DNA from 3 places in the Phyllobacterium zundukense genome. Region 1 is predicted to be linked to each of the others. Evidence: predicted binding sites of a transcription regulator. Region 1 holds the regulator's gene; each other region holds the start of a gene.
The links. The regulator PhoB, encoded in region 1, activates phosphate uptake and scavenging genes when phosphate is short. The targets are predictions, from matches to a motif close to TGTCATNNANCTGTCAT.

Region 1 (6,309 bases):
CTGGCGCGTAATGCGCTCGCCGAAAAGCTCGGCGTGAGCTCGAGCGACAAGGCTGGTATGCGTGAGCTCGGCAAATTGTTCTCTGAAGGCGTTCGCGGACAATTGCGCCAGCTGGTTGCCGGCAATCCGTCATTGATAGGCACAACCCAGAATGTCTGGGTGTTGACCGGCGCCGATATCGATTCAGCCTTCAAGGGCCAGATCGATCTGAATGTCGAGGAGGCCCGCCGGAAGGTTTCCGACAAGCAGGTCGAATGGATGAACAAACTCAAGGGCGAAGGCGTCATGGCCCAGCGCTTCAATACCGGTCTCTTCACTTATGGCGCGTCCAGCCGCCCGGAGACGTCGGGTCTGAGTGTGGCCCTGATCGGTTCGCTCTACATGATGCTGATCGTATTGTTCCTCTCGCTGCCGATAGGCGTTGCCGCTTCGATCTATCTTGAAGAGTATGCCAAGAAGAGCCGGCTGACCGACATTATCGAGGTCAACATCAACAATCTTGCGGCTGTTCCCTCGATCGTGTTCGGTCTTCTGGGACTTGCCGTCTTCATTAACTTCTTCCACATGCCGCGTTCGGCTTCGCTGGTGGGTGGTCTTGTCCTGACCCTGATGACCTTGCCAACGATCATCATCGCGACGCGAGCCGCGCTACGCGCCGTTCCACCGTCAATCCGCTCGGCCGCCCTTGGCATCGGGGCATCCAAGACACAGATGGTCTTCCATCATGTTCTGCCACTCGCTGCGCCTGGCATCCTGACGGGGACCATCATTGGCCTTGCCCATGCGCTGGGTGAAACGGCGCCGCTGCTTCTGATCGGTATGGTGGCTTTCGTTGCCAACAACCCAGTCACTCCGCTCGATCCCGCCACGGCATTGCCGGTACAGATCTACATGTGGGCGAATGAGGCGGAACGCGCTTTCGTCGAACGGACGTCCGGCGCCATCATCGTGTTGTTGCTTTTCCTCGCGGTCATGAACATCACAGCTATCATTCTGCGTCGCCGCTTCGAGCGTCGCTGGTAAAAGGGAAAGGCTCTGGCTATGAACCTGATGACGGAACGAAATCTCGAAAAAGCGGTAAATGAAAAAATGAACGCTCAGGTGAATGCGATCAAGATGCAGGGCAAGGATGTCACCGTTCATTATGGCGACAAACAGGCCCTGTTCGGCGTCAACCTCGATGTGCCCGAGAAGATGGTAACGGCGCTTATCGGACCATCCGGTTGCGGCAAGTCCACCTTCCTGCGCAGTCTGAATCGTATGAATGACACGATTGAAGGCTGCAAGATCGGCGGCAAGATCACGCTCGATGACGAGGATATCTACAATCCGAAGATCGATGTTGTGGAACTACGCGCCCGTGTCGGCATGGTGTTCCAGAAGCCTAACCCCTTTCCGAAGTCCATCTTCGAAAATGTCGCCTACGGCCCGCGTATTCACGGCCTCGCCAAGAATCGCCAGCAGCTCGAGGAAATCGTTGAGAAGAGCTTGCGCCGCGCCAGCCTGTTCGACGAGGTGAAGGATCGCTTGCACGAGGCGGGAACCGGTCTGTCCGGTGGTCAGCAGCAGCGCCTTTGCATTGCGCGCGCCATCGCCGTCAGCCCGGAAGTCATTTTGATGGATGAACCGTGCTCGGCGCTTGATCCTATTGCTACAGCCAAGGTCGAAGAACTGATTGACGAATTGCGCCAGAACTACACGATCGTCATCGTGACGCATTCGATGCAGCAGGCAGCCCGTGTTTCGCAGCGGACAGCCATGTTCCATCTCGGCAATCTGGTAGAGGTGGGCGATACGGAAATGATGTTCACCAATCCGTCAGAAAAGCGAACACAAGACTATATCACCGGGCGCTTCGGCTGATTGAGTATTCAAATTGTTACTGCGTCCTTTGTGCGTTCGTTAAGACGCTCGTCGCAGTGAGGAAACGAGGGTAAGAACATGACCGAACAGCAGGCCCAGCATACTGTGCGTTCCTACGACGATGAACTGAAGTTCCTGACGCACAAGATCGCAGAGATGGGCGGTCATGCGGAACGGATGGTCGAACAGGCGGTCACCGCGATGGTCAATTCCGACAACGCGCTGGCACAGCGCGTGATTTCGGACGATCTGATCCTCGATGCCGGTCAACGGGAAATCGATGAAAAGGCCATTACCATCATTGGCAAGCGTCAGCCGATGGCTATCGATCTGCGCGAGATCATCGGCACGATCCGTATTTCCTCGGATCTCGAGCGCATCGGCGATCTCGGCAAAAACATCGCCAAGCGGGTCGTTGCCGTTACCGATACCCGGCAGACGCTGTCGGTTTATCGCGGTCTGCAGACTATCGCCGAACTGGCCCTGACGCAGCTCAAGGATGTGCTGGATGCCTATGCGACACGTTCTGTCCAGCAGGTAAACATTGTGCGTGAACGCGATGACGAGATCGACGCGCTCTATACCTCGCTGTTCCGCGAACTACTGACCTACATGATGGAAGATCCGCGCAACATCTCGGCTTGCACGCACCTTCTGTTCTGCGCCAAGAACATCGAGCGTATTGGCGACCACGCTACCAATATTGCCGAGACCGTCTATTACATCGTCACCGGTTCGCAATTGCCGGCCGAGCGACCGAAGGAAGACCAGACTCACAGCATCGTCGTCGACGAAGCCAGACAATCGTAATCCAGGATAGAACGAGCCATGGCGATAGCCCCCAAAATCACCGTTGTGGAGGACGAGGAAGCTTTGAGCGTCCTTCTCCGGTACAATCTTGAAGCTGAAGGCTATATTGTTGAGACGATCACGCGCGGCGACGAAGCGGAAATTGCGTTGCGCGAGAAGGTGCCGGATCTTCTGATCCTTGACTGGATGCTGCCCGGTCTTTCCGGCATCGAGCTTTGCCGGCGCCTCCGAGCCCGGCGCGAGACGGAAATCCTGCCGATCATCATGCTGACGGCACGCGGTGAGGAAAGCGAGCGGGTGCGGGGTCTGGCGACCGGTGCGGACGACTATATGGTCAAGCCGTTCTCGACGCCGGAGCTTCTCGCCCGCATCAAGGCGATGCTACGCCGCGTCAATCCGAGTCTTCTTTCGCATGTTCTGAGCTTCGGCGACCTGAAGCTCGACCGTGAGCAGCACCGCGTATTCCGCAAGGAACGTGAACTGAAGCTCGGGCCGACGGAATTCCGCCTATTGGAATTCCTGATGCAGTCGCCGGGACGGGTGTTCTCACGCGGCCAGCTGCTCGACAATGTCTGGGGCGCGGATATCTATGTCGATGACCGCACGGTCGACGTGCATGTCGGACGGCTGCGCAAGGCGATCAATATTGGCCGTTCGATCGACCCGATCCGCACCGTACGCGGCGCCGGGTATTCGTTCGGCTGAGCGTTCAGTGCTTACGCGAGAGTTCGCGGGTCGCGGTCTCGATGCCTGAAAGGGTAAGCGGATACATCCGCTGCGCGAAAATTCCGCGGATCATGGACGTCGATGCCGTGTAGTTCCAATAGGCTTCCTTGGTGGGATTGAGCCAGACCGTATTCTTCCATTGGTCGAGCACACGTGTGAGCCAGACAGCACCGGCTTCCTCGTTCCAGTGTTCGACGGAACCCCCAGAATGCGAGACTTCATAGGGCGCCATCGCCGCGTCACCGACGAAGATCACCTTGTAGTCCGATCCATATTTATGGATGACATCCTGCGTCGGGATGCTTTCGGTATAGCGGCGGCGGTTGTCCTTCCACACAGCCTCATAAAGGCAATTATGGAAGTAGAAATACTCCATGTGCTTGAACTCGGAGCGCACGGCTGAGAACAGCTCTTCGGCGATCTTGATATGCTCGTCCATGGAACCGCCGACATCAAAGAACATCAGCAGCTTGACATGATTGCGCCGCTCCGGCCGGATCTGCACATCCAGATAGCCGTGTTCCGCGGTGGATCTGATTGTTCCCGAGAGATCCAGTTCGTCCTCGGCGCCCTCGCGCACCCAGCGCCGCAGTCGCTTCAGTGCAACCTTGATGTTGCGCGTGCCGAGCTCAACACTGTCATCGAAGTTCTTGAACTCCCGCTTGTCCCAGACCTTGACTGCCCGGTGATGGCGGCTTTCGTCCTGGCCGATCCGCACGCCTTCCGCGTTATAGCCATAGGCGCCGAAGGGTGACGTGCCTGCCGTACCGATCCATTTCGACCCACCCTGATGACGGCCCTGCTGTTCCTCGAGGCGCTGACGCAGGGTTTCCATCAGCTTGTCGAAGCCGCCAAGTGCTTCGATCAGTTTTTTCTCTTCCTCGGTCAGGTGTTTTTCCGCCAGTCGCCGCAGCCATTCCTCCGGAAGATTGGCCACGTCGACGGCACCTTCGCCATGCAAGGCTTCGATGCCCTTGAAGACATGGCCGAAAACCTGGTCGAAGCGGTCCATGTGCCGCTCGTCCTTCACCAGCGCGGAGCGGGCGAGATAGTAGAACCCTTCAACGTCATAGGTCACGAGCCCCGCATCCATCCCCTCGAGCAGCGTCAGATATTCCCCCAGGGATACGGGAATTTTCGCCGCTTTGAGTTCCAGGAAGAAGGGGATGAACATCGCCTCTAGACCATCTTCACATATTTGATGAAAGGCGTGACCTTGGCGATACGGTCATAGAGTTGGCGGGCCGTCGTGTTGTTCTGGTTGGTCGTCCAGTAAACCGAATGTGCGCCGGCCTTGGTTGCTTCGGCGTGGACTGCCTCGATGAGGGCGCGGCCGATACCTTTGCCGCGGACTTCCGGATCGGCGTAGAGATCCTGGAGATAACAGACGTTCTCGATGCTCCAGCAATGGCGATGAAACAGATAATGGGTGAGGCCAACCGGCTTACCGTCAAGTTCCGCGATGAAACCGCGATATTCGTGGTCGGCGCCGGAAGTCAGCCGGGCGAATGTGGTCTGATAGACTTCTTCCGCAACTGTGGTCTCATAGAAGGTCAGGTAGCCAGTCCACAGCCGGCGCCATTCGGTCTCGTCGGATGTCTGCAATGGGCGGATTTCAACGCTCATTTATCCCTGTCTCCTCGCCATGAATGCCAGTCGTTCGAACAGGTGTACGTCCTGCTCGTTTTTCAGAAGCGCCCCATGCAGTTTGGGCAAAGCATTTTTCGGGTCGGCGCGCAGATCCTCGGGTGCAACATCGTCGGCAACGAGCAGCCTGATCCAGTCCAGCGCCTCGGAGGTTGAGGGCTTCTTCTTCAAGCCAGCAACCTCGCGAATTTCGTAGAACTGGGTGAGGGCGGCGCGAACGAGGTTCTTCTTGATGCCGGGATAATGCACCTCGACGATCCTGGTCAGCGTGTCGACATCGGGGAATTTGATGTAGTGGAAGAAGCAGCGGCGCAGAAAGGCGTCGGGCAGCTCCTTCTCATTGTTCGAAGTGATGATGACGATGGGCCTGTGCACGGCCTGAATGGTTTCGCCGGTCTCATAGACAAAGAACTCGTTGCGATCGAGTTCCTGCAGCAAATCATTGGGGAACTCGATATCGGCCTTGTCGATCTCATCGATCAGGAGCACGACTTTCTGGTCTGCGGTGAAGGCGTTCCATAGCTTCCCCGGCTTGATATAGTTCCTGATCTCATTGAAGCGCGCATCGCCAAGCTGCGAATCCCTCAAGCGGCTGACGGCGTCGTACTCATAGAGGCCCTGCTGCGCCTTGGTTGTGGATTTGACGTTCCATTCGATGAGATCGAGGTTAAGCGCAGCGGCGATCTGGCGCGCAAGTTCCGTCTTGCCGGTTCCCGGTTCACCCTTGACGAGCAGCGGGCGTTCCAGTGCAATCGCGGCATTCACCGCGATCATCAAATCCTTATCAGCCACATAGGCCGCTGTTCCTTCAAACCGCATCATAGGTCCTTTCACGATGGGGCGAGATTAGGGTCGGGAGAGAATGAGGGCAAGTGCATGAAATTAGCCGACGACGCCACTGGTGCAATACATGCATCCGTCCTATATTTGTTTTGGCGCTCTGCGCTTCTCGACAGGAGAGACATATTCCCCGGGGCCTTAATGATCCCTTAGGGAGCTGTCCCTGAGGAGGCCCGTGGGCTTCTTCACACGGCACCCACCTACTTTGTAGGTTCCCGGGATCGACTTCTCCATCGGTTGTGTGGACGCCACTTCTATTTTTGCTCATCCCGAGCCGGCTTATGCCGGCGCCTCATGAGATCGCCACTGTGCAACACCTCTCCCCCATCAAAGAATTGAAGAAAAACCTGCGGCTGGAAGCCTTGGGTCGTCGCGATGCGCTTGACGTTGAATACCGGATCGAAGCATCGATACGAATTGCCG
Region 2 (6,309 bases), 690 kb from region 1:
TCCCGCCAGGATTAAGCCGCGCATTTTGAGCTATGGAGCGAGCGATTATTGAAAACTTTAGGCTTTTTGCCGTTTTTGCAGAGCATTGAGAAAACGCCCATCGATAATCAGCAAGCCAAAAGCGATCAGCGCCATGCCAAGGAAATCGTGGGCTGCCAGCCGCTCGCCGAGAAAAATTGTTCCAAGAAGTATGGCGCTGACCGGAACGATCAAAGTCACGAGCGATGCATTGGTTGCTCCAGCTGCCCGGACGATAGAAAAATACAGGATATAGGCGAAAGCGGTCGATAGAAGGCCAAGGCCGAGAATGGCTGAACAGACGCCAGCATCGATGCTCGCCACATCGGGAATGCCATCGTATAAGAGTACGGCAGGGATCATGATCAACGTGGATGCGGTCATTTGACCGGTGGATGTTACGGTCGGCGGCACACCCTTTGAACCGCTTGGCGAGGATTCCGGCAAAGGCATAGGAGAGGGTTGCGGCAATCACAGCCAACTCCGCCCAAAGCGGACCACCCAGGCCAGTCAAGACACCGGGTCCGATCATGACGACAAGTCCGAATATGCCGAGAAGAATGCCGCTCAGTTTGTTGACGGTGACCTTTTCGTCCACCGTAAATATGGCTGCGACCACAACCGTCCAGATCGGTGTGGTTGCATTGAGGATCGACTCGACGCCGGCGCCGAGGACTGTCTGGCCAATGAAGAGCAGCGAGAAGGGGATGACGTTCATCAGCAGCCCCAGCCCCGCGAACTCGAGTGCATACTGCCGGTAATCCCAGAACCGGATGCCGCGGCTGAGCAGGTAAAGCTGCAAGGCCAGCGCAGCTACCGCTACACGAAACAGAACCAGTGTCAGCGGCGGTACAACCTGAACCGCAATACGTGCAAAGAAGAAGGATCCACCCCAGATTGCACCGAGCAAAAGCAACTGCAACCAGGCAAAACCGGTCATTGCGAGGGGATTCGCTGTCGTCGTCTCAGCAGTAGACACAGATCACAATCCTTTAAGAAAAACGCAGCGGAATAACCTACTTACCGTCGCTGAGGTATAAAGCCACCCGATTCCTGCCACAAGAAATCGACTTTCGCCTGTCATCCGTCCTTGGTAAGAGTTTTCCATGACGCAGAACAAAACGATGCAACGATTCGCCTCGGCCCGTGAAGCAGCGCTCACCCTGCGGCCGGATCAACCCGTTTATTGCTTTCGGCCGCAAGTTCTGGTTGAGGACGCGCATCAGTTCAGACAAATGTTTCCGGGCGAGACTGCCTATGCGGTCAAGACCAACGGCGAACATCTCGTACTCGATACGCTGGCGCGCAATGGCATCAACATATTCGATGTGGCGTCACCCGGTGAATTTGAGGCGGTGCGCAAGGTCGCTCCGAAGGCGCAGATGCTCTATATGCATCCGATCAAGGCGCAGTCGGATATACGCCTCGCACTCGAAACCTATGGTATTCGCGTTATGGCCGTCGACCATGAGGATGAGATCGCGAAGGTGACGCGCATCGTCCGGGCGCTCGATATCGATCCGGGAAGTATTACGCTCTATGTGCGCCTGCAGACCAAAGGGCATGCAGCCTACGAATTGTCCAAGAAATTTGGTGCAGCACCTGCCCATGCAGTCGAGCTGCTGCAGCGGACCCATAAGATAGGCTATAATGTCGGCCTGTGTTTCCACGTAGGCAGCCAGATCGAGGATCCCGACACCTATGAGCGCGCCTTGAGTTCGGCGGACTGGGTGCGTAACCGCGCGGGTGTACCGCTGGCTGGCCTTGATGTCGGTGGTGGCTTTCCCGCAGAGTATGGGCATGACCCCAAGCGCAAGCATGTGGAAATGCCTTCGCTCGGTCAGCTGATGTCGCGGCTGCGCGGTGACATCAAGGAGTATGGCTTTGGGGACTTGCCGCTGGTGGCGGAGCCGGGCCGTGTCATCGTCGCGCGCGCTTTCTCGCTGATCGTGCGTGTGCTCTTGCGCAAGGGCAGGCGGCTTTACATCAATGACGGTATTTGGGCATCACTCTCGGATTCATGGACTGGCAAGATAACGTTGCCTGCCCGTTTCATCCCCGATCCCGCCAAGAAACATCGCAATGGCGATCCAAAGGCGATCGTGCCGTTCAAGGTCTGCGGGGCAACCTGCGACTCCGTCGATATACTGTCGCGCCCGTTCTGGCTGCCGGAAACGGTCGATACCGGGGACTGGATCGAGATCGGCCATATCGGCGCCTATTCGCTGTCGTTGCGCACCCGCTTCAACGGTTTCTATCCCGATACTTTTGTCGAGGTAGAGACACCATTCGATGCGGGCGATCGGCCCGAGGGTTTTGCCTCGCTTGAGACGATGGCCTACACTGAGCTTTAGTTCTTCGCCCCTCATGGAAATGCAACCGCGTCATCGATATATGGCGAAATATATCTGTCATGAAAGGATTGTATCGACATCAATATTCTAAATGAGAGATATATTGATGAAAATTGTTACTAATACTTTAGTCTTATTTGTCGTTATTTATTTGCGCCTGTAGCGGTAGTGATTCAGCCGCGCCGGGGAGCGATACATCTGACAATACCTTTACCGGCGAGAGCGAATTGCCGAAGGTGACAGCCCTCCCGCCAGCGGTTACGCCCTCAAACAAGGCAGTTGTCTTACCTCCGCAGACCAATACCAAACTGCAAGACCTCGGACCGATCGTGTGGCCTTTACCATTGCCAAAAGCTGACACAATGGCCATACAGGTCGGTGTCAGACCCTACTTTCTGGTCGATGACATGAACGACGGGGACTTGAAGACCAAGCTCAAATCCTGCGCGGATGGGCCCTTCAAACGGACGGATTTCGCTATCGCCCATCGCGGCGCGCCGTTGCAGTTTCCCGAACATACAAAGGAGGGCTATCTTGCCGCGATAAGGATGGGCGCGGGTATTCTTGATTGTGATGTGACTGTCACCAAGGACAAGCAGCTCGTCTGCCGCCACTCGCAATGTGATCTCAACGATACAACGAACATTCAGTCCACAAATCTCAAGGGTAATTGCACAGGCGGTACATGCTGCACATCCGACATCACGCTTGCGGAATTCAAGAGCTTACGGGGAATGATGGAGGCACCTAAAAAGGCTTGGCGCACAGATCTTTACGCCACCCGGAGCGGCACGTTGATGTCCCATGCGGAGTCGATTGCCCTGTTCGATGCGGCGGGTGTCAAAATGACGCCGGAGCTGAAGAATTTGGAAAGGTCAATACCAGGCTATAGTCTCGGTGATTACAGACAGCAGGTTGTCGACGAGTACAAAGCGGCCAAGATCGATCCGTCCAGGGTGAGTATACAATCCTTCGATCTTGCTGATGTGCGCTATTGGATCAAGAATGAGCCGGACTTCGGCAAGGGCGCATCCTATCTTGTCAAGACTCTTCCAGCTTCTACCGGTTTTGGAAGCCTTTTTGCACAAGGCGTCAGGACGATATCCTTCAGCTTGGATGGTCTTGCGCCACTGACGAACGACAAATACGTCCCGACGGCAGCTGCTCTTGCCGCAAAAAAGGCCGGATTTGAACTTGTCGGCTGGACAATGGAGCGCGACGGAATGCCCAACAATACGGGTGATATGACTTTCGGCAGGATGGATGTGCTCGCCAAGGAAGTTGGCGTGAAGGGCGTATTCTCTGACTGGGTGGGGACGACAAGCTATTATGCGAGCTGCATGGGACTGAAATAGGGCCCCGCCTTGCGTTGTCGATGATGGAGGATAGATCGCTCCTCCATCATCCCATTAAAATGCAGCCTGGTCATCAGTGTATCGCGAAATATACCTGTCATAAAGGTATTGTATGAGTATCAATATTTTCAAAGAGAGATATATTGATGAGAATTGGTACTAATACTTTAGTTTTATTTGCCTTTGCTGTCATGATATCCGCCTGTAATGGCAGTGATTCAGCACCAAAGAGCGATGTATCCGACAGTACCTTTGCCGATAAGAGTGACCAGCCGAAGCCGACCAATACCAAACTGCAGGACCTCGGACCGATCGTGTCGCCTGTGCCTGAAGTGGATCCGCGTGCTGTTGCGCCACAGGCCGTCCAAGCTGGCACCAGGCCATACTTTCTGGTCGATAGCATGAGCGATGGGCCATTGAAGACCAAGCTCAAATCCTGCGCCGATGGGCCGTTCAAGCGGACGGATTTTGCCATCGCGCATCGCGGTGCGCCGTTGGAATTTCCCGAACACACAAAGGAGGGCTATGAGGCGGCCATCCGCATGGGTGCGGGTATTCTTGAGTGCGATGTGACCCTTACCAAGGACAATCAACTTGTCTGCCGTCATCAGGAATGTGATCTCGCTCTAACGACAGATGTTCTGTCCAATCTGGAACTTGCAGCAAAGTGTTCTATTCCTTTTACGCCCGCGCAAAGTACGAAAAAAGCCTCTGTATCCTGTTGCACATATGATTTCACCCTGGATGAATTCCTGACACTGAAGGGAAAACTGGCAGGGTCTAACCCCGATGCAACGAAACCAACTGAATATCTGAGGAACGTATCTGATAAACGCACGGGCCTCTATTCGCGGGGCACAGTGATGAGCCACGCCCAATCGATTGCCCTGTTCGACGCGGCGGGCGTCAAGATGACCCCGGAGCTCAAAGATGTCCGCCTGGCCCCAGGTTCCACCAGGGAGAATTTCATCAAGCAGCTGATCAAGGAATACAGAGACGCCAAGATCGACCCCTCCAGGGTGTATATTCAAGCCAAGAAACTTGATGATGTACTTTATCTGGCTGCAAATGAACGGGACTTCGCCAAGGGGGCGTCTTATCTCTGGCCCCTACCTTCTTCAGTCACCGACGACAGGCTGGCAGACCTTTACAAGCAGGGTGTCAGGACAATATCGTCAGCCTGGGAAAATCTTACGGATATCGACAAAACAACCAAAAAACCCATTCCTTCAAAGGCTGCACTTGCTGCAAGAAAGGCCAGATTCGAGCTGGTTGGCTGGACAATGGAGAATGACTACTGGCTCACGAAAAATGGTGACGATGTCTACGAAATGTTGGATGTGCTCGCCAAGGATGTTGGCGTGAAGGGCGTATTCTTCGACTGGGTGGGAACGACAAGCTATTATGCGAGCTGCATGGGCCTGAAATAGGGCCCCGCCTTGCGTTGTCGATGATGGAGGATAGATCGCTCCTCCATCATGACACAGCAAGACAGCGCCGGATCAAAGCTTGCCAAGGAGTTCCGGCGTTGGCCATGAATCGGCAGGCAGTCCAAGACGGATTTGCTCCTCACGGACTGCATCGCGGGTGAGAATACCGAACACGCCATCGATCTTTGGGCCCATGTCGTGGCCGCGCGCTGCAAGCTTGTTCTGCAATTCCTTCATCTGCTCCGGATTGAGACCGACTTCAGGATTTGTCGGCTCTAGGGGGCCTGCGCCGGCAAGGCGTGTAGCGAAATAGGCGGCCGTCGTCGCGTAAATGATGGACTTGTTCCATTCGACGAAGATGTCGAAATTCGCATAGGACAGGAAAGCTGGCCCCTTGCGGCCCATCGGCAGCAGCAGCGATGCATCGCCGTCATCGGGACCGAGTGGTCCCTTCATGCCGGTCACGCCCCATTCGGCCCATTTGGAGTGGGGCAGGCGGTTGGTACGGATGGCGTTTTCCCAAGGCAGTTCTCGGCTGAGCTTTACTTCCTCCAGCCATGGCTGGCCTTTGCGCCAGCCAAGATCGTGCATTACGCGTGCAGCGGTCATGATCGCATCGGGTGCGCTGTGTTTCAGGTCGACCTTTTCATCGCCATCGCCATCGACACCGCGCTCAAGATAGTCTGAGGGGAGCATCTGCATCTGGCCGATTTCACCGGCCCAGGCGCCGGTCGTCTTGGCATCGACAACGCCGCTGTCGAAAAGCTTCAAGAGCGCGATGAGCTGCGGGCGGAAGAGTTCCGGCCTGCGGCAATCAAACGACAGGGTCAGGAGGGCATTCAGCGTATCAAAATCGCCCTGGACAGCACCGAAATCGGTTTCCAGGCCCCAGAAGGCGGCGATAACAGGGCCGGGTACGCCATACTCGGCTTCGGCCCTGGCAAAAGTGTCGGCATATTTCTTGAGGTTCGCGGCGCCCTGTTTCAAACGGTAGTCTGACACCATGCGTGACGAGAACGTCAGGAAGGTCTGGTTAAACACGCCCTGGGCACGATCGCGCTCGAGCACCTTGTCGTCCATTGATGCCTTGAACAGCTCGCTGATGCCCTTGTCGGTAACCCCGGCGGCCTTTGCCTCGTTGATCAGGCCGTT
Region 3 (6,309 bases), 870 kb from region 1:
TCGATGCCCTCGGCGATTCCTCGAAAGGTTACATGGGCGTCAAGATCGTTACCGTATCGCCTGATAATGGCGTCGTTTCGAAACCCGCTGTCATGGGCGTCTATCTTTTGCTCGATGGCAAGACCGGCGAACCCAAGGCGCTGATCGATGGGCAACGCCTCACGCTGTGGCGCACGGCAGGTGCATCGGCACTGGCCGCCCGCTACCTCGCGCGCGCGGATGCGTCAAAGCTCGTTGTGCTTGGTGCGGGCGCACTTTCCGGCTTTCTGGCACGAGCGCACAGCGCTGTCCGACCCATCACGGAAATCTCAATCTGGAACCGCAATTTCGCCGGTGCGGAAAAAGTTGCCGCCGATCTCGTTGCGGATGGCTTCAACGCCAAGGCCGTCAAGGACAAGGATGCCGCGATTTCTGAAGCCGATATCATCAGCGCCGGAACGCTTTCCACAGAGCCGCTCATCCTGGGCAGGCATCTGAAACCAGGCGCCCATGTCGATCTGATCGGTGCCTTTACGCCGTCGATGCGCGAGAGCGATGACGAGTGTGTCAAGCGCGCCCGGGTTTTTGTCGATACAAAGGACGGCGCTTTGAAAGAAGGCGGCGATATCGTGCAACCTATCAAGGCCGGCATCGTGACGACAAGCCACGTGATCGGCGATTTGTTTGATTTAACGCGTGGAACTATCAACGGCCGTCAATCAGCAGACGAAATCACGCTGTTCAAGTCAGTTGGCGCGGCCTTGGAAGACCTTGCCGCGGGGATTCTTATCTATGAAAAGGCAATCTCAGCATCAGCTTGAGCGTTTTTGCTTTCGCCTTTCCTCGTCATGGCATAGGAAACCTCCAAAGCACTACGAGGAAAGCACGATTTGAAATCGCCTGGCGGAAAAATCAGGAAGGCCAAGGGCACAGGTCCGAAAGGCAATATTCCAACAAGCGCCGCACATCGGCAGAGCGCTACCAAGCCGCGCCCGCAATTTGCCAAGTCAACGCGCATTTCGGATGGCGATGTGCAGACAAAGACCACGCCACGTGCGGAACCGCAGCCGAAGCGGGTGCTGATCCGGCGCACCGGCGCGCGTCCGCAGGAAAAAACCGGGTTGATCCTCGAAACTCTTCCTTCGGACGATTATGCGTTACTCGACAGTGGCAATGGGCTGAAGCTTGAGCAATACGGCCCCTACCGGATCGTACGGCCCGAAGGTCAGGCCATATGGCTCCCCGCCTCGGACAGGGCCGAATGGGACAAGGCTGACGCGATCTTTACCGGCAATACGGATGAGGAAGGTGTCGGCCGCTGGCATTTTCCTAAAGTGCCGCTCGGCGAGACCTGGCCGCTTGCCTTTGACGGTATCCCGTTTTTTGGCCGGTTCACGTCCTTCCGGCATGTGGGTGTATTCCCTGAGCAGGGTACGCACTGGTCCCACATGGATAGCCTGATCCGCAACGCGAAACGCCCTGTCAAAGTACTGAACCTTTTCGGCTATACGGGTGTTGCCTCGCTGGTCGCAGCACGTGCCGGCGCTGAAGTCACGCATGTGGATGCATCGAAGAAAGCCATCGTCTGGGCACGGGAAAACCAGGAAATGGCTGGGCTTTCCGGCAAACCCATTCGCTGGATCTGCGAGGACGCGATGAAATTCGTCGCCCGCGAAGAACGGCGCGGCAGCGGCTACGATATTATCCTGCTCGACCCGCCGGCCTATGGCCGCGGACCGAATGGCGAAGTCTGGCAATTATTCGACAATCTGCCTGATATGGTCGATCTCTGTCGCGCCATACTCACGCCTAACCCACTTGCTGTGGTATTGACCGCCTATTCAATTCGCGCCTCGTTTTTCGCCATCCATGAGCTGATGCGGGACGCGTTCACCGGTCTTGGCGGCGAGGTACAGTCCGGTGAGCTTATCCTGCGCGAACGCTCATCGGCGCGCGCCCTCTCCACCTCCCTTTTCAGCCGCTGGGGTGCGAAATGACCAGACACGAAGATTACCAGCGGGGCAGCGGACTTGCTCGCCCCGGCAAGGTCAAGGAAGTCACCAGCCTGACCAACCCGATCGTCAAGGATTTGCGCGCGTTGGCGATGAAAAAGTTCCGCGACCAGCAGGGTGTTTTTCTTGCCGAAGGCCTGAAACTGATCATTGATGCGCTTGATCTTGGTTGGACGATCAGAACCCTGGTCTACTCCAAGGCTGGCAAGGGCAATTCTCTCGTCGAGCAGGTCGCTGCCCGGACCATTGCCAAGGGCGGTGACGTACTCGAAGTCAGCGAAAAGATAATCGCTGCCATCACGCGGCGTGACAACCCGCAAATGGTCGTCGGTGTTTTTGAACAGAAAGTCCATTCCCTGTCCGCAATCAAACCGCAGGGCAACGAGGTCTATGTCGCGCTCGATCGCGTGCGGGATCCAGGCAATCTCGGAACGATCATCCGCACGGCAGATGCCGTGGGTGCTAAGGGGATCATCCTGATTGGCGATACGACTGATCCGTTTTCGCTGGAAACTGTTCGCGCCACCATGGGTTCGGTTTTTGCCATGCCGCTGGTACGCGCCACCGAAGCTGAATTTCTATCCTGGCGAAAGAGTTTTTCGGGACTGGTCGTCGGAACCCACCTTAAAGGTGCCGTCGATTACCGCACGATTCCCTATGCCAACAAACCGGTCATCCTCATGATGGGCAACGAGCAGCAGGGGCTGCCTGACCCGTTGGCCTCTGCCTGCGACAAACTCGCACGCATTCCACAGGAAGGCCGTGCCGATTCGCTTAATCTTGCCATTGCAACGGGCGTCATGTTGTTCGAGATCAGGCGTGACGCACTGAAGCTCGACAGTGGAACGTAAGAAAAAAAGATTGATGAAAAATAGATCCATTTACAGTCTTTTTGCCGTCATTGCCTTCGCTGTAATCAGCGACCAGATCATCAAATATCTGGTCGAGACCGGCATGGACTATCAGCAACAGATTGATCTCTTGCCCTTTCTGGCACTTTTTCGTGTTCACAATAATGGCATCGCCTTTTCAATGCTCAGCGGCCTCCACGATCTTGCCCTGATCGGACTGACGGTCATTGTCATTGGATTTGTCAGCTATCTTTGGTGGAGCACCGCATCAGCACGCTGGATTTCCCGCTTCGGCTTTGCGCTGATTATTGGCGGTGCGATCGGAAATCTCATTGACCGCAGTCTGCATGGATATGTCGTCGACTATATTCTTTTCCACCTGCCATCGTGGTCGTTTGCCGTCTTCAATCTCGCCGATGCCTGCATATCAATTGGTGCGGCAATGGTGGTGATCGAGGAAATTTTTGTCTGGCTGCGCGACCGGCGTGCCCGAGGCGGGGAGCCAGGAGAAAACTGACGCAAATACGGGAAATTAGCCCGTTTCCACGTCATGTAGCCGTCATCCATTTGTTGTATTCAGAGATAAACGATTTACCGATTAACCTCGTAAGAGAGCGAATCGCTATGGGCATTGCCTTGCTTGAACCTGCATCAGCTACTAAAGATCAGCGCATGATGTCGCAGGTTGATTCAACACCCTCGCCGTTTACGGCGCCACGCCTTGTTTCGGTGCTAGGTCGCATCGGCACAATGGAAGTGTGCCTTGCGCAGACAGAGGACGAAATAGCGTCTTCGCAGCAGCTCCGATTCAAAGTGTTTTTTGATGAGCTCGGGGCCAAAGGCTCTGCGACAATGGAACAGCGCGACGCCGATCGCTTTGATCCCTTCTGTGACCATCTTCTTGTCTATGATACGTCGATTCCAGGACCCAAGCATAAGCAGATCGTCGGTACGTACCGGCTTCTGCGCTCGGAAAAAGCCTTTGAGACAGGTGGCTTCTATTCAGCCAGCGAATATTCGATTGACCGCCTTGTAGCTGCGAAGCCCGAATTGCGATTTCTCGAACTTGGGCGTTCCTGTGTCTTGCCCGAATACCGGTCAAAACGGACCGTTGAGTTGCTGTGGCAGGGCATATGGACCTATTGCCGACACCATTCCATTGGTGTGATGTTCGGGTGTGCGTCCTTCCACGGTACGGTTCCGGCCGCCCATGCACTGCCGCTGTCTTTCCTGCAGCACAATTGCCGTGCCACACCCGATTGGGATGTTCGCGCGTTGCCCGCACTGTACCAGCCAATGGATCTTGTCCCCACCGAGGCCATCAACTCCAGGGTCGCGCTGTTTGCCATGCCGCCGCTGATTAAGGGTTACCTGCGCCTTGGCGCGATGATTGGCGACGGCGCTGTGGTCGATCACGATTTTGGTACAACCGATGTCTTCATTATCCTGCCAGTCAGCCGCATTTCGGAACGCTATATCAGTCATTATGCCGCTGAAGCGAAACGCTTCGGCTAAAGTCATATTACATTCCGCGGTCACCTCATCATCTGTGGAGAAAAGCGATCGATGAGCTGCTTAGAGGTGTGTAAATCCTGCGATAGCGAATAGATTGCTCCTGAATATCAGGAGACTGTCTTGGCCGAACTGGCATCTTACAACGAACCTTCGCCCTACGAGGCTGAGCCATTGGCGCGACCAACGCCCATGATGGAGCAGTATATCGAGATCAAGGCGACGAATCCCGATAGCCTGTTGTTCTATCGCATGGGTGACTTCTACGAGCTGTTTTTCGATGATGCGGTCGAAGCTTCGCGGGCGCTTGGCATTACGCTGACCAAGCGCGGCAAACATCTCGGTGAAGATATCCCGATGTGTGGTGTGCCCGTTCATGCCGCTGACGATTACCTGCAAAAGCTGATCGCGCGCGGCTTTCGTGTCGCCGTATGCGAACAGATCGAGGATCCGGCCGAGGCGAGGAAGCGCGGAGCGAAATCTGTCGTCAAACGGGACGTTGTGCGCCTGGTAACACCGGGAACGATCACGGAGGAAAGGCTCCTCGATCCGTCGGAAGCCAATTACCTGATGACGCTCGGCCGCATCAAGGGATCCGGCCAGGGCCAGTTCGCGCTTGCCTGGATCGATATCTCCACCGGCACATTCCGTGTCAGTGAGACCGATCCCTCCCGGCTGCTCGCCGACATTCTGCGAGTCGATCCACGCGAGTTGGTTGTCGCGGACCCGGTATTCCATGACCCGGATCTGCGGCCGGTTTTCGATGTCATCGGTCGTTCCGTGAGCCCGCAGCCGCCGAGTCTCTTTGACAGTGCCACGGCGGAAAACCGCATCCAGCGTTATTTCGATGTCAGCACGCTTGATGGCTTTGGCCAGTTTTCGCGTGCCGAGCTCTCAGCTATTTCTGGCGCCATTGCCTATGTCGAGAAGACCCAGATTGCCGAGCGCCCCCCTCTGATGCGGCCCGAGCGGGAGTCGGAAGGCTCATCACTTTTCATCGATCCCGCTACACGAGCTAATCTTGAACTCTTGCGCACGCTTTCCGGCAATCGTGATGGAAGTCTGTTGAAAGCGATCGATCGCACGGTGACGGGCGGGGGTGCCCGGCTTCTCGCGGAACGGCTGACCTCGCCCCTCACCAATCCGATGATTATTGCGGAACGGCTTGATTCCGTTTCTTATTTTCTCGCACGTCAATCACTGGCCGATTTGATGCGCGAAGCGCTGAAGGGGGTACCTGATATGCCTCGCGCCCTGTCGCGGCTTGCCGTCGGGCGTGGCAGCCCACGCGATTTGGGTGCTCTCGGCCGCGGCCTCGAAGCCGCAGGGGAAATCGCCAAGCTATTTCAAGGAGAGGAGTTGCCTGTTGAACTCGCACTGGTCCGCGAGTGTCTTGGTGGGCTGCCAATTGATTTCGCGACGCATCTCGATCGGGCACTCGCCGATGAGTTGCCGCTTTTGAAGCGTGATGGCGGATTTGTGCGGGCACAATACAACGGCGAACTGGATGAAATGCGGGCGCTGCGCGATCATTCGCGGCGTATTATCGCCGGCCTCCAAGCCGACTATATGGAAGCGACAGGGATTAAATCGCTGAAGATCAAGCACAATAATGTGCTTGGCTATTTCATCGAAGTGACCGCTAACAACAGCTCGGTCATGACCGATACCGATGAAGCCAAGGGAAAGTTCATCCACCGTCAGACGATCGCCAATGCCATGCGATTTACGACAACGGAGCTGGCAGAACTCGAAACCAAGATCGCCAATGCCGCTGAACGCGCCCTTTCCATCGAGCTTGGCATCTTTGAAGCTCTGACCAATGAAACGGTTGCCAATGCCGACGCGATACGAGCAGGTGCCGCAGCCTTGGCGGCTCTTGATGTTTCCGTGTCGTTGGCAGCTCTTGCCGAAGAACAGGGCTACTGCCGTCCGCTCGTCGATAACAGCCTTGC

Region 2: a site for PhoB is predicted at 3,823-3,839, ahead of BLM14_RS04765 (glycerophosphodiester phosphodiesterase family protein). Genes of this name have one in related genera too.
Region 3: a site for PhoB is predicted at 3,389-3,405, ahead of olsB (l-ornithine N(alpha)-acyltransferase). Genes of this name have one in related genera too.

Annotation. Positions count from the first base shown of each region.
Region 1 covers NZ_CP017940.1:295,708-302,016, forward strand. The annotation lists gene pstA (phosphate ABC transporter permease PstA) at 1-1,023, shown strand, start outside; gene pstB (phosphate ABC transporter ATP-binding protein PstB) at 1,090-1,863, shown strand; gene phoU (phosphate signaling complex protein PhoU) at 1,942-2,673, shown strand; gene phoB (phosphate regulon transcriptional regulator PhoB) at 2,692-3,378, shown strand; gene BLM14_RS01460 (vWA domain-containing protein) at 3,383-4,573, opposite strand; gene BLM14_RS01465 (GNAT family N-acetyltransferase) at 4,579-5,025, opposite strand; gene BLM14_RS01470 (AAA family ATPase) at 5,026-5,865, opposite strand; RNA gene ssrS (6S RNA) at 5,981-6,137, shown strand; gene BLM14_RS01480 (5-formyltetrahydrofolate cyclo-ligase) at 6,168-6,309, shown strand, end outside.
Region 2 covers NZ_CP017940.1:981,046-987,354, forward strand. The annotation lists partial or broken gene BLM14_RS04750 (DMT family transporter) at 58-958, opposite strand; gene BLM14_RS04755 (alanine racemase) at 1,143-2,372, shown strand; gene BLM14_RS04760 (glycerophosphodiester phosphodiesterase family protein) at 2,735-3,727, shown strand; gene BLM14_RS04765 (glycerophosphodiester phosphodiesterase family protein) at 3,874-5,157, shown strand; gene BLM14_RS04770 (lytic murein transglycosylase) at 5,230-6,309, opposite strand, start outside.
Region 3 covers NZ_CP017940.1:3,377,317-3,383,625, forward strand. The annotation lists gene lhpI (bifunctional Delta(1)-pyrroline-2-carboxylate/Delta(1)-piperideine-2-carboxylate reductase) at 1-800, shown strand, start outside; gene BLM14_RS16935 (class I SAM-dependent rRNA methyltransferase) at 1,011-1,976, shown strand; gene BLM14_RS16940 (TrmH family RNA methyltransferase) at 1,973-2,842, shown strand; gene lspA (signal peptidase II) at 2,856-3,359, shown strand; gene olsB (l-ornithine N(alpha)-acyltransferase) at 3,518-4,357, shown strand; gene mutS (DNA mismatch repair protein MutS) at 4,547-6,309, shown strand, end outside.